One region of the Pseudoalteromonas sp. AWM4_233 genome, then DNA from elsewhere that is predicted to be linked to it. Evidence: predicted binding sites of a transcription regulator. Region 1 holds the regulator's gene; the other holds the start of a gene.
What was found. Region 1 encodes MetJ, which represses methionine synthesis genes. Its sites were predicted from a motif close to TAGACGTCTAGACGTCTA; they were not measured.
Positions count from the first base shown of each region.

Region 2: the regulator MetJ is predicted to act here: its motif matches at 2,365-2,382, upstream of metK (methionine adenosyltransferase).

Region 1 covers NZ_JBSWSZ010000001.1:3,370,260-3,378,085, forward strand. Annotated here, with positions in the region: gene metL (bifunctional aspartate kinase/homoserine dehydrogenase II) at 1-2,008, opposite strand, end outside; gene metB (cystathionine gamma-synthase) at 2,015-3,238, opposite strand; gene metJ (met regulon transcriptional regulator MetJ) at 3,538-3,861, shown strand; gene ACXAC4_RS15355 (malic enzyme-like NAD(P)-binding protein) at 3,936-5,189, opposite strand; gene rpmE (50S ribosomal protein L31) at 5,788-6,003, opposite strand; gene priA (primosomal protein N') at 6,258-7,826, shown strand, end outside.
Region 2 covers NZ_JBSWSZ010000001.1:3,043,708-3,051,533, reverse strand. Annotated here, with positions in the region: gene ACXAC4_RS13760 (SRPBCC family protein) at 1-115, shown strand, start outside; gene ACXAC4_RS13755 (HDOD domain-containing protein) at 169-1,014, shown strand; gene metK (methionine adenosyltransferase) at 1,077-2,264, opposite strand; gene tkt (transketolase) at 2,528-4,522, shown strand; gene ACXAC4_RS13740 (LruC domain-containing protein) at 4,775-6,466, shown strand; gene ACXAC4_RS13735 (hypothetical protein) at 6,476-6,955, shown strand; gene ACXAC4_RS13730 (GNAT family N-acetyltransferase) at 7,103-7,552, shown strand; gene ACXAC4_RS13725 (AraC family transcriptional regulator) at 7,549-7,826, opposite strand, start outside.

The DNA of each region.
Region 1 (7,826 bases):
AATGCTCTGGCATTAAAGGCTCCAGACCAATATCATCCACATCGAGAGAAAGACCAAGCTCTCGAGCGAGAATTAACAACTTACGCTGCATGTCTCGTCCCGATAAGTCTTCGCGAGGATCTGGCTCTGTATAGCCCATAGCCTGTGCTTCTAGTACTAAATCTGAGAAAGCTTTGCTGCCATCATACTCACTGCACAACCAAGACAAAGTACCCGAAAACACACCTTCAACTTGGGTGATTTTATCACCGCTATTTTGCAGGTCGGCTAATGCAAAGTTAACCGGTAAGCCCGCGCCAACACTGGTGTTATAACGCCATAGTAAATTGCGTTCTTCAAGTTGCTGACGCAAAGATAAATACCAGTCTTGTTTCGCTGTACCAGCATATTTATTGGCACTGATAAGGTGACAATCACGCTTCACGAATTCTGGGTATAACAAGCTAAAAGACTCACTCGCAGTGATATCAATCACCACTTTATGTTCATAATCTAGCTCTTCAATACGCTCTAGCACTTCACTTTGCTCGTATACTTGCGCTTCATTTTGCCACTGAGTTTGCCAGTTATCTAAATTCAAACCACTGGCTGCAAATAGCATTTGCTGCGAACGTAATAAACCAACGACTTTTAAATCAAATTGCGATTGTAAACGAGCAACCTGAGTTTGACACTGCTCAAGGAAAACCTCACCGACATTACCTAGACCCGCTATGATAACCGCCAGCTCTCGACCTTTGTTCACTAGTTTGTCATGTAATATCGCCAAAACATCGCTGTCAATCGCTTGGTCAGTCAAGAACAGTGCATAATCTTCATCACTATGTGCAAATCTGAGTACCACGTCTTGCTCTGCCAACACTGATTTAGCCTGCAGTTCTAATGCTGAGATATCGGATTTTGGTGCAACCAGTGCAAAGCCTTGTAAGTGGCTTTCAACCAAGGTGAGACGGCCAGCAAAATATTGGCTTACTTGATGTGTGAAAGCACCTGGTAGTAATAAAAACTCTTCGCCATTTTGTACAAAGTGATGAATGCTATGCTGGATAAGCTGACTCACTTCACGCACTTCATTAACACCTAAACGGTCAACACGCACAAGCTCTAAATTATCAAATGACGTAATAAAACGTTTCGCCTTACTGTAACCCGCTTTAACGATTTCAGTACCTGGTGCTTCAGGGTCAAAACTGCTACGAACCTGTAACTTGATGCTGGTATTTTTCAAAGGAGATAAAGTTTTAGCATGCAATACAGGATTACCTAAACGCGCTAGTAAATTTGCTTGTTCACGACACACTTTAGGGTATTTAATTGCATTGCTGACTTTACGCGGGTCGGTGCTGAATACACCTTGCGTATCTGTCCAGATAGAGACTGCTTCTGCATCGCTATAATTTGCTAACAATGTTGCGCTGTAGTCGCTGCCATTGCGTCCCAACGTCACAGTATTGCCTTGGTCGTCAGCGGCAATAAAACCTGTGACCACAAAGATGTGATCGTTATCTAAGGTCGCTAAGCACGCTTGCTTATTTTGTTGATGCACTAACTGACCGTTATGCACAGTAAATAACGTTCTGGCATCAATCGCTTGGGCTTGTAAACCGGACTCTGATAAATAGTTTGCTAGAATGCGCGCAGACCATAATTCACCGTGTGCTAATAGCTCAGCTTCATTTAGAGTTTTACTGTTCGCAGCTTGGGTGATCACTTGTAATTCAGTTAACAGTGTATCGGCCAATTCACGCTGCTTTACCCCCTGGAATAGTGCGTTAATCAGTTCGACTTGATGGTTCTCAACCTGTAATAGAATATCGTTAAAACTTTGATGCTCTTGTTGCTGATAACTCTGCCATAGTTTAACTAGGGTATTGGTTGTTTTACCTGCTGCAGAAACCACAACACAATCGCCCAACTGACACTGGCCAACCACGATCTGTGCGACAGCCTGATAACGCGAGGCCGAGCTTAAGCTCGACCCACCAAATTTATGTACTACTCTTGTCATTTTCTTTTACCAAAGTGCTGGATGGGCAGGTGTTAATTTACAGGCTTTGTTATCAGCAGGCGCAGGCGCTTTACCTGGCTGTGTTTTAGCAAAAGCCGCTTCGAGGTCTGCAAGTAGATCTACTACTTCCTCAATACCGACAGAAATACGAATCAAAGTATCGCCTACACCCGCTTCTAAACGTGCTTTAGGTTCCATGCCTGCATGTGTCATGGTTGCAGGGTGACAAATTAAACTCTCAACACCACCTAAAGACTCAGCCAACGAGAACTCTTTCACTGTTGTTAAGAATGCCGCAGCATCTTCAAGACCACCTGCGATATCAAAACTCACCATACCACCAAACCCTAACTGCTGTTTTTTCGCCAGTTCGTGTTGTGGATGTGATTCAAGACCTGGGTAATACACTTTGCGAACGTACTCAGACTGTTCTAAGTACTTGGCGATAGCTAAGGCATTTTCTTCGTGCTGCTTAAGACGCACTTTAAGAGTTCTTAAACCACGTAATGTCAGATAGCTATCGAATGGTGCACCAGTAATACCAATATTATTTGCCCACCAAGCCAGCTCTTCGCCTAACGCTTGGGTTTTCGCAATCACGGCCCCGCCAACAACATCAGAATGGCCGTTAATGTATTTCGTGGTCGAATGCACCACAATATCAACACCAAACGAAATTGGGTTTTGTAGCGCAGGAGATAAAAACGTATTGTCAGCCCCAACTAATGCGCCCACTGCATGGGCTGCATTCACAACCGCCTCTATGTCTGTAAGACGAAGAATTGGGTTACTCGGTGTTTCAATCCAAACCAGTTTAGGTTTGATCTCTGCAATTTGTGCAAGGCTGTCAGCGCGAGTTAAATCTAAAACTTTTAGTTTTAACAAGCCACGCTTTTCAAGTGATGTGAATAAACGATAACTACCACCATAACAATCATGTGGAATAACTAAGGTATCGTCGTGATTTAAAAGTTGTGTTACTAGGTGGACAGCTGCCATACCGGTCGCTGTGATGATGCCTTTTTCTCCACCCTCAAGCTGCGCTAATGCTTCAGCTAGAATATCGCGATTTGGGTTACCGCTACGGCCGTAATCGTAATCACGCTTAGTATCGAAGTCAGCGAACGAATACGTTGTTGAAAGGTAAAGAGGAGGCACAACCGCACCATGATGTTTATCGGCTTCGATACCATGTCTGACTGCGACTGTTGATTTATTGCGTTGGCTCATATCACCACCTAGTATATGGATGTTTAGACGTCTAAAAGGTTAGATGATCAAATTAGAGAAGTCAAAACATTTATACTGCTAAATGGCTATTTAACTAGAATTTGACTATCTTTTTTAAACCGATAAAATTTCGCCACCTCGTTAACTAATATTGTTAATAAGACTGGGTTTTTGACCATAAATCGGTACATTAACCTTAGTTTGAGTTGGGCGTTAGTCAAACTAGGTCAATTAAAGCCGTCGCAAACGAGCGTAGTCTTATTGGCAGTAATTACTCTAAAGGCATCAGAAAAAATATTATGGCTAAATGGAATGGTGAATATATTCACCCTTATGCAGAGCATGGCAAAAAATCAGAGCAAGTGAAGAAGATCACCGTATCTATTCCTTTAAATGTGTTAAAAGTACTGACTGATGAGCGTACCCGCCGTCAAGTGAACAACTTGCGCCATGCAACAAACAGCGAGTTACTGTGTGAAGCATTTCTGCATGCCTTTACGGGCCAACCGTTGCCGAGCGACGAGGACTTACGTAAAGACAATCCGGAGAAGATCCCTGTTGAAGTGCGTAACATTATGAAAGAGATGGGCTTAGAGATCCCTGAGATTAACGAAGAAGGTTAATCAGCTTTTTTGTTATTACAAAGAAAACATAAAAAAACCTCGCCATTGCGAGGTTTTTTTTAATTTAATCTTGCCTAAGATTCAAATTGTGCCATGTAGTTTTCTGGTAAATCGATTTGTGCAACGCCAGAATCAATCGCAGCTTGTGCTACAGCTTTAGCAATGCGAGGCAATAAACGCGGATCCATTGGCTTAGGAATAATATACTCAGCGCCAAATTCTAACGACTCAACATCGGCCGCTTTAAGCACTTGCTCAGGCACTGGCTCTTTCGCAATACCACGAATGGCTTCTACCGCTGCGATCTTCATTTCATCGTTAATCGCTGTTGCACGCACATCAAGTGCACCACGGAAGATAAACGGGAAACATAAAACATTGTTCACTTGGTTAGGATAATCTGAACGACCTGTCGCCATAATTAAATCGTTACGTGCACCATGTGCAACTTCTGGATTAATTTCAGGGTCAGGATTTGAGCAGGCGAATACTACTGGCTTGTCTGCCATAAGCTTTAGGTCTTCTGGAGAAAGTAAGTCAGGGCCAGATACACCCACAAACACATCTGCTTCTGCAATAACGTCTTGAAGCGTACGCTTATCAGTGTTGTTAGCAAAAAGCTTTTTATATTCGTTTAAGTCATCACGACGCGTATGGATAACGCCTTTACGGTCTAGCATGTAAATGTGCTCACGCTGTGCACCACATTTAATCAGCAGTTCCATACATGCGATTGCTGCAGCACCTGCACCTAAACATACAATGATAGCGTCATGAATGTCTTTGCCTTGTACTTCCAATGCATTCAACATACCCGCAGCAGTTACAATCGCTGTACCATGCTGGTCGTCGTGGAATACAGGAATATCACAACGTTCTATGAGCGCTTTTTCAATCTCAAAACACTCTGGTGCTTTAATATCTTCAAGGTTGATACCACCAAAAGTGTCTGCAATATTCGCAACCGTGTTAATAAAGTCTTCTGTAGTGCGGTGCTTTACTTCAATGTCGATTGAATCTAAGCCTGCAAAACGTTTGAATAGTAGCGCTTTACCTTCCATAACTGGTTTAGAAGCAAGTGGGCCTAAGTTACCTAAACCTAAAATTGCAGTGCCATTACTGATCACCGCAACCATATTGCCTTTACCTGTATATCGGTAAGCATTAGCAGGATCTGCAGCAATTTCTCGAACCGGCTCAGCCACACCTGGGCTGTAGGCCAACGCAAGATCTTTAACTGTTTCGGCTGGTTTAGTTAATTCAACACTGATTTTACCTGGAACGGGATGAGCGTGGTAATGTAAAGCTTGTTCACGAAAGTCTGACATGACGCGATTTTTTCCTGCAAAGAAGTTAAAAGTGAGAGTGAAATAATTCGCAATAACTAAAAGATACTCGCTTTCTAGATATATTCAAGCAATTTCAGGTCTATCCACTTTTTAGCGAAATTTATCTGCAAGATGCCGTAATTTTGCAGATTTTATGAAACATTCTTTTAGCTTTTTTGACATTTTACTGACCTAAAAAAGGGTCAATACGTTTAATAAACCAGCAATTTATACGACTAAAAATGTCACCATACCAAACATAGAAAGAAAACCCAACTTAGCTACATTTACTGCATTTTAGACTCTTTTAAACACATTTAGACAACTTTAAATCTCAATCAAAACCAATTTAAGCAGCCGTACCTTTGAGAAAGCTAAAGTCAATCTCAATAAAAAGTGCAAAGTTATGCATTTAGTTTTTACGCCATTTTCTACGGCTGTGCTATGAAAAGGGTTTGATGTATCAGAAATAATTTTGCAGAAGAACGATCAGATAAGCAATGCTAAGCCAGCTGGAAATAATGAATATTCAGAGGATTAATGAGGTTCAGGCATAAAAAAAGCACCCAAAAGGGTGCCTTTCTCAAACAAGCGATGCTTATTTCTTGCTGCTAAGAGCACCGAAACGCTTGTTGAAGCGATCAACACGACCACCTGTATCAAGGATCTTCTGCTTACCAGTGTAGAACGGGTGACATGCAGAACATACGTCTAGGTGAATGTCTTTACATAGTGTTGAACGAGTTTCGAATTTGTTACCACATGAACAAGTTGCTGTGATTGACTCGTACTTAGGGTGGATACCTTCTTTCATAGTAAACCTCTAGGTTAGGCCGTATCGCTCTCCAAACCCGAAGTTTGGCACCATACGTAGTTATATTCAAATTAGTGGACGCGTATTTTATTGAAGTAGCCAAAGATCTACAAGCAAAAATTGCACAAAAAGTAAATAAATCCCGCGTTCATTACACCTAATCCAATGAACAGCAATTTACCGAGCGTTTTTCACTGGGATTTCAAGGTCTGCTTTAGTACATTATAACCATCTACTGTCATGTTCGAACATTCATGCTATTTGTTGAAGTTGCCCTAAAAGTCCCACTACATAAAACCTTTGATTATAAAATCGCCCCGAATATTACAGTTCAAAAAGGCTGTCGTGTATGGGTGACTTTTGCCAATAGAAAATTGGTCGCCATGGTCGTTGACATCAAGACTCAGTCAGATGTGCCCGAAAATAAAATCAAAGCCATTACCTCTGTCATTGATGAGCTCCCGATTATCAATAATGCTTATCTGACCTTTTTGAAATTTACAGCACGTTATTATTGCCACTCGCTAGGCGAAACAATTTTTACTGCGCTACCAGCATCTTTGCGTCAAGGTGAACACCCAGATAAAACCCTAGTGCCCGATTACACTCTCACTGAGGAAGGAAAAGCATCTCCCAAGCTTCGCGCAAAAAAACAATTAGCACTGATTGAGCATTTAAAAGGCTCGGGCGTCACGAGCCTCACTGAGTTAAAAGCATTAGGATTTACAACACAACAAATTAAACCGCTCAAAGAGAAAGGCTTAATAACAGAAGCCATTAGCCACTGTGAAGCTTGGTCGTCAAACACACTTGAGATTGCAAGCAAACCGCGTCTAAATGAAGAGCAAGCTGCCATTTGTGCCGCTGTGAATCAACAAGTAGGGTATCGCACTTTCTTAATTGAAGGGGTCACGGGTAGTGGTAAAACTGAAGTTTACTTACAATGTCTAGAGAAGGTACTTAATGCCGGTAAACAAGCACTGGTTTTAGTACCAGAAATTGGCCTGACGCCACAAACCGTCAATCGCTTCAGGCGCCGCTTCCCAGATACTCCCATTGATTTATGGCATTCAAATTTAACTGATAATGAGCGCTTACACACTTGGCGGCGCGCTGAGCAAGGTAGTAGCGCGCTAGTTATCGCAACTCGTTCAGGGATTTTCTTACCTTTTAAAAGCCTAGGCATGGTCGTGGTAGATGAAGAGCATGACGGATCTTTTAAGCAACAAGATGGACTGCGTTATCATGCTCGAGACTTGGCCGTTTACCGCTGTGCGACACAACAAATACCACTTTTATTAGGCACTGCAACCCCCGCACTCGAAACCCTACACAATGCACTCAGTGACAAATACCAATTAGTGTCGCTGACTAAGCGTGCACAAACCAAAGTTGATAACGCCTACTTGTTGGTTGATATGAAAGGCCAGCCGCATCAAAATGGTTTTGCACCAACCACTTTACAGCATATTGAACGTACGCTTGCACGTGGCAAGCAAGTGATGGTGTTTTTAAACCGACGGGGTTATGCACCTACTTTAATGTGTCATGAGTGTGGCTGGCTCAGCGAATGTCACCGCTGTAGTGCCAGTGCCACCTACCATAAAGGCATGTCTCGTTTAGTCTGCCATCACTGTGGTGAGCAAAGCTATGTGCCACCCCAATGTGTTGACTGTGGCAGTACCAATATTTTGCCCGTGGGTTTGGGCACTGAACAGGTTGAACAGTTTTTAGAAGCACAGTTTCCCGACACACCAATGAGCCGTATAGATCGAGATTCAACCCGCCGTAAAGGCGCACTCGAAGAAGCCCTCAATGAAATT
Region 2 (7,826 bases), 330 kb from region 1:
AACCGCACTTAAAGGGGTAAAGAAGACCTTTCAAAATATGGCTAAGCAAATCTATAAAAAAGAGTATCAGGCTGAGAATAACTTTATCACTTCTTCTTGTTCGACTTTTGAGTAATCACTTTTCCTCTACTACACTCAGCTAACCAAAAGTGAAAAAGTATCCGGCCTATGATCGACATTGATGACAAGGTGTTGGCAGATCTGAAATCTGGTTTTAGTTTGCCTTCAAAGCCTGAAGTACTACAAAACTTACAAAATGAATTGAACAGTGATGAGCCAGAGCTTGGGAATATTGCAGAAATCATCAGTGAAGATGTGGGCACTGCCGCTGCGGTCTTAAAAGTCATTAACTCTCCGGCATATGGTATGTCTCGAACCATTACAGATATTCGCCAGGCCGTGATGTTTTTAGGTGTAAATTGCATCACACAATTAGTGACGGGTCACTTGCTTAAAAATGCTTTTAAACAAGAAGATTGTTGTATTTCGTTGCAGCGATTTTGGGATAATGCTACCGATATGTCGCAACTAGCGATAGCTATCGGTAAGCAAATAAAAACCACTGTCCCATTAGAAAACCTACAATTACTGGGTTTATTCCATGACTCAGGGATACCCGCAATGGCTATGCGCTTTGATAACTATAATGACTTGATGACTCGAGCCTATCAGAGAGGTGAGCAAAGTCTGCTTTATTATGAAGAGCAGATATATCCAGTAAATCATACCATTGTCGGTTATTACTTGGCGTCTTCTTGGCATTTACCTAAGCCTATTTGTCAGATGATTTTACGCCATCATGATGAAACCTATTTAAAAGAAGAGGCTGATCAGACATTAAAAGCGACTTTTGCAACCATGAAATTGGCAGAGAATTTAGCCTTTGAAGCAAAACATTTTAGACCTTGTGGCGATTGGCATGCATTTAAAGATTTGGTAATGGTTGCACTTGAGCTAAGTGATGATGATTATGTTGATCTAAAAGAAGACGTAGAAGAGTATTTTATTCATTAACTACAGATGTTAAAAAAGGCGCTCCTTTTCAGGTAAGCGCCTTTTTTACAGATGACTTAAAATTATAAGCCAGCAGCTGCTCTTAGTGCGTCTGCTTTATCTGTTTTTTCCCAGCTAAATGCTGTGAAAGTGTCATCACCAACCGTCATTTCAAACGGCTCACGACCGAAGTGACCGTACGCAGCAGTCATTTGGTACATAGGGTGAAGTAGGTCTAGCATCTTAGTAATGCCGTAAGGGCGTAGGTCGAAGTGCTCACGAACTAGCTCTACTAGCTTCTCTTCTGATACTTTACCTGTGCCGAATGTATCAATTGTGATTGATGTAGGCTCAGCTACACCGATAGCGTAAGAAACTTGGATTTCACACTTGTCTGCCAGGCCTGCTGCAACAATGTTCTTAGCAACATAACGACCAGCGTATGCTGCACTGCGGTCAACCTTTGATGGATCTTTACCAGAGAAAGCACCACCACCGTGACGTGCCATACCACCGTATGTGTCAACGATGATTTTACGACCTGTTAGACCACAGTCACCTACTGGACCACCGATCACGAAGCGACCTGTTGGGTTGATGAAGTATTTAGTATCTTCAGTTAAGAACTCTGCAGGTAGCGTGTGCTTGATGATGTTTTCCATTACAGCATCAACCAGTGCATCTTGCTCGATGTCTGGGTTGTGCTGAGTTGAAAGTACAACAGCATCGATAGCAACAGGCTTGCCGTCTTCATATACGAAAGTTACTTGAGACTTAGCATCTGGACGTAACCAAGGTAGGATACCTGATTTACGTGCTTCAGCTTGACGCTCTACTAACAAGTGTGAGTAGTAAAGAGGCGCAGGCATAAGCGTTGGTGTTTCGTTCGTTGCATAACCAAACATTAGACCTTGGTCACCCGCACCTTGCTCTTCAGGCTTAGAGCGATCTACACCCTGTGCAATCTCAGGAGACTGTTGACCGATAAGGTTCATGATGCCACATGTGTCACCGTCAAAACCTACATCAGAAGACGTGTAACCGATATCTGTGATTACTTTACGCGTGATTGACTCTAGGTCTACCCAAGCATCTGTTGAAATTTCACCAGAGATGATCGCAACGCCTGTTTTAACCATAGTTTCACAAGCAACACGTGCGTGTTTGTCTTGCGTAATGATTGCATCTAGTACCGCATCAGAGATCTGATCAGCGATTTTATCCGGATGACCTTCAGAAACAGACTCAGAAGTAAATAAGTGTTTTGCCATTGTATCTATGCTCACAAATATTGCGCTTCACGAACATCGGGGATAGCGCGAAAAAATAAGGGGCGTATTCTATCTAAAACAAATTAACTTGCCTAGTTTTTTTACGCCTAGACGTCTGAATTAGATTTTTTCAATTGCAGATCCTGAAATATGCAGGTTTAGCCCTCGTTTTCTCAGGTATTTACGTTGCAGTAAGTACCATAAATGAGTCAGAATGAAGGCACTGACATTTCAGCGCAACACAATTAAAGGTAGGAGAATTCATGCCGTCACGCAAAGAACTTGCAAATGCCATTCGCGTTCTGTCTATGGACGCAGTACAAAAAGCTAAGTCTGGTCACCCGGGAGCACCTATGGGTATGGCTGATATCGCAGAAGTACTATGGCGCGATTATTTAAAGCACAACCCAAGCAACCCAGAGTGGGCTGACAGAGACCGCTTTATTCTGTCAAACGGTCACGGCTCTATGCTTATTTATTCTTTGTTGCACCTGAGCGGTTATGATCTTTCTATTGATGATCTGAAAAACTTCCGTCAAATGCATTCTAAAACACCGGGCCACCCAGAGTACGGCTATGCACCAGGTGTAGAAACAACAACAGGCCCACTTGGTCAGGGTATTACAAATGCGGTAGGTATGGCGATTGCTGAAAAAGCACTTGCAGCACAATTCAACCGTGACGAATTTGATATTGTAAACCACTTCACTTACACCTTCTTAGGCGATGGCTGTTTAATGGAAGGTATATCACATGAAGCTTGTTCATTAGCCGGTACACTAGGTCTTGGTAAGCTTATCGCATTCTGGGATGACAACGGCATCTCAATCGATGGTGAAGTAGAAGGCTGGTTCAGTGATGATACACCTAAGCGTTTTGAATCTTACGGCTGGCATGTAATTGCTGACGTAGATGGTCACGATAGCGATGCAATTAAAGCTGCAATCGAAGCGGCTCGTGCAGAAACTGACAAGCCAACACTTATTTGCTGTAAGACAGTCATTGGTTATGGCTCACCAAACAAATCAGGTAGCCACGATTGTCACGGTGCACCATTAGGTGATGAAGAAATTAAAGCAGCACGTGAATTCCTTGGTTGGGATCACGATGCGTTTGAAATCCCTGAAGACATCTACGCTAAGTGGGATGCATCTTCTCGAGGCCAACAGGCACAAAGCCACTGGTTAGTGAAATTCACAGAGTACCAAATGGCGTACCCTGAACTTGCGGCTGAGTTTGAGCGTCGAATGAAAGGCGAACTTCCTGCAAACTGGCAAGCTGAAACTGAAAAGTATATTGCAGAACTTCAAGCAAACCCAGCTAACCCTGCGACACGTAAAGCGTCACAAAATGCACTGAACGCATTTGGCCCAATTCTTCCTGAATTTATGGGCGGCTCTGCTGACCTTGCAGGTTCTAACCTTACATTATGGGAAGGCTCTAAAGGCTTAACGGCTGATGATGCTTCAGGTAACTACATTTTCTACGGTGTACGTGAATTTGGTATGTCTGCAATCATGAATGGTATTGCACTACACAAAGGCTTTGTACCTTACGGTGCAACTTTCTTAATGTTCATGGAGTACGCGCGTAATGCGGTACGTATGGCGGCATTAATGAAGCAGCCAAGCATTTTTGTTTATACTCACGATTCAATTGGTCTGGGTGAAGATGGCCCGACGCACCAGCCGGTTGAGCAAATTGCCAGCATGCGTTTAACACCTAACCTAGTGAACTGGCGTCCATGTGACCAAGTTGAATCAGCTGTTGCTTGGCAGCAAGCGATTGAACGTAAAGATGGCCCAACATCACTTATCTTTACTCGTCAAGGCCTAGAGCAACAAGCTCGTGACGAAGCACAAGTTGCTGCAATCAAGCAAGGTGGTTATGTACTTAGCTGCGACGGTAACCCAGAGCTTATCTTGATTGCTACGGGTTCTGAAGTACAACTAGCCGTTGATGCTGCAAAAGAGTTACGCTTACAAGGCAAAAAGGTACGTGTTGTGTCTATGCCTTCTACTGATGTATTTGATGCACAGTCAGCTGAATATAAAGAAAGCGTTTTACCTGCAGCAGTAACACGTCGTGTTGCTGTTGAAGCGGGTATTGCTGACTACTGGTTCAAGTATGTTGGCCTAAACGGTGCTGTTGTAGGTATGTCTACATTTGGTGAGTCAGCACCAGCAGGTGAGCTATTTGAGCACTTCGGCTTCACTGTTGATAATGTGGTAGCGCAAGCTAACCGTTTATTTGCTTAATCTATAAAGCAAATTAAGTAACTTTAAACCCGCACATGTTGCGGGTTTTTTATTGGAAAAATCCTTCATACAAACTCTCAAAGTTCCCTTCTTTATAAAAACTGGTTTGGAATAGACTTTCAATTTCGCAAAGTGCGATGCAAATGGGTAAAGTAACTTTCTTGCTGATTGCTAACTTATTGAAAATATTAAGTCAGGCTGTTGGTATAATTTAAGCTTGTTTCTCAATACTTTTATTTTGGGGAACTAAAGATGAAACAAAAAATATTCAGTGTTCTTATCGGTGTTGCCTCTCTACCCAGTTTTGCAGTTACGGTTGGTGGGATTGATTTTAACTACTTAAATGGGGTTCTGCCCACAGACACACTCAGCTACAGTTTAAAAGGTAAGCCCCTCACCAATATTTCTAATGTTGGATCGCAATTACCTACGGATGTCCTTACTAATATCTACTCTATGCTGCCAGAAGGACAATATGTAAATACTGCATTTGTCGACAGTAATCTACTTAGTAATATAGTAATTAAAGATGAAAGTGAGCTAGATGAGACATTTGTAACAGCTACCGCCAATGTAACATTTTTAAATGAAGGGGCTGGGTATAGAAACACACTAGGTTATTTCGTCTTCGATGCGGATAATCCGCCCCAGAGTATTGCTGATATATCGCAGCATACGATTATTTTTCCTAATTGCTCAAAGCCGGGTGAGGGGGAAATGTCGCAAGGCGATAGGATGGAACTCGGAATAGATTTACAACCAGGGCAGGCACTTGGTTTCTTTGTTATTCCTAACGGTTGGGGGTGGGAAGGCAGTCTAGGTAACATAGTCAATCTAGGGCCATGGAATACGCCCTTCTACAGTGTCCCAGCTTTAAACCCTGAAGCAGATGAAATAAACGAACACAATGTGGTGTTTTACGATGCACAAAATGAATTCTTTGTGATCGGATTCGACGATCAACATCGCTCGCAAGGCGATAATGACTTTAATGATTTATTATTTTCGGTAGAAGTGACACCAAGCTACGCAGTACAAGGCGTAAATGAAAATGGTTCAGTCGATTCAGGTACATACCAGCTGTTGGAACAGACAGATACGTCAGTCACAAATACCAGCTACTACCCAAGCCAAAGTGGTTATGCGACTTTGGCTTTTGAGGATAAATGGCCAAAAATGGGCGACTATGATTTCAACGATGTTGTTATTAAATATCGCATGTCGCAAACATTTAACAATCAAAATAGAATGATAGAACTTGTGATTGACTATCAATTAGTTGCCACAGGTGCATCATTCCATAATGGGTTTGCGATTCAAATACCAGACGTTGATACAAGCGCAGTAACTTCAGCAATTATGACCTATAACGGTGAAGAGATGAGTAATAACTTTTTGGAAGCAACAAATAAGTTAAACATGAAGTTACTCGATGATAATAATACGTTTGATGAAGCTTATGATGTGGCAAGAGAACTGGCGAATACGAGTTGCCAGTTCTATAGAACCATGCCGAGTTGCGTAGAGCCCGCGATGGATTTCTTCAAAGTAGTTCTTACTTTTGACCCTGAGCAAATGTCTTCGACAGTCTCTCTTCCGCCATTTGACCCATACATTTATGCGCTTGATGGTCAATATCATGGACCTTACGGAACGCGTAACTGGGAAGCACATCTTAAACAGTTTTCCGGCAGTGAACTATTTAGCAATGGGCTATTTGGTCAAGTAGATGATGCAAGTCAGACGCCTAACTACTTTATTAATGCTAATCAATTTCCATGGGCACTCAATATCACCAGTGATTGGAAGCACCCTCAAGAGAGTGTTGATATTCGAAATGCATACCCCAAATTTGCTGATTGGGTTACTTCATCAGGCGAGCAAGAGAAGTCTTGGTATTTGCTTGAAAATGCAACTAAGACAAAACTTTACGAGCAAGAGTAGGAGACAAGCATGAAAAATTTATTAACATCGACCCTACCAAGTCTTTTTGTGCTAACTGTTTTATCAGCATGCGGAGGTGGCTCTGAAAATACTCAAGAAGCCCCACAACCAAGCGTAAATAATACCACCGCGACCGTTCAAGAAAATAAAGAGCCAAGCACTCAGGATTTAGTTGCTGCCTCAGATTTTGATTTTAGGACTGATATGAAAGTTGAAGTAACTGTGTCCGGATTGAAATCAGAAAGCGGCAAACTTGTCTTTTATCATGGAGTAGGATTTCATGATGAAAAGACTAACATCTATTATCCAGCCTATGAGAATCGATTAACTTCAATGTTTGCTTTGAATGGCTCTAGTCAATCAATGCAGGTAGATGGTAATTGGGAATATCTAACCGTAGAGTGGTTACCGATGGATGCTGGAATAAGTGAAGTCTATAAAGTGATTAAACTGACTGGTGATAGCAGTTACTCTCTAAAGTTTGAGTAGTTTACTTAACTGATATGTAGTGACAAGAAAAGACGACAATGAATGGTCGTCTTTTTTGTGTTTATTTTGGATTCTTTGATAGATATAAAAAATTTATTAAATTAAAAAGTACTTAAGTTTCAATCAAGTTTTGAAAGCGGTGTAGTGATGAAGAAGGATGATATTAAACTGGTTAATACAGTACCAGAACAGTTAGCCATCTTAGAGGGATGGGAGCAGCAAGCTGGTGTAGGTGAATTTATCTTGGCCAACTCCAAAGAGCAGCACTTGGTTAGTATGCAAGAGCCCACAATTCAATACCTGTCAGTTCTTCAAAATGAACGCTTGGTGGGCTTTATTATTCTTGCTTTGGAGCCCAATAACACTATTGAGTTTAGGCGCATAGTGATAGGTCATCGCGGTGCTGGAATAGGGCAGTTGGCTATTCGAGCTATGGAGCAATATTGCCTTGATCACTTCGCTTGTCAGCGTATTTGGTTAGATGTGTTTGACTTCAATGAGCGAGGGCAACACATCTACCGTAAACTTGGCTATCAAGAATTTAAATGCTGTCAGCATGGTGAACATCAATTGCTATTCTTCGAAAAGCACTTTTAATTCGCTTTGGCATAATCACTCGGTGAAATGCCAAAGTAGCGAGTAAATTCGCGACTAAACTGAGTGGCGCTTTCATAACCGACTTGCGCAGCGGCTTGTTTTACTTTGATCCCTTGATCTTGTAATAAGTCTCTCGCCTTAGATAATCTGAGCTTCTTTACGTATTGAATAGGGGAAGATGCGGTTATTTGTTTAAAGTTACGGTGAAACGTAGAGGCGCTCATATTTGCCATACTCGCGAGTTGTTCAACATCTAGCTTGTCATCATAGTGAT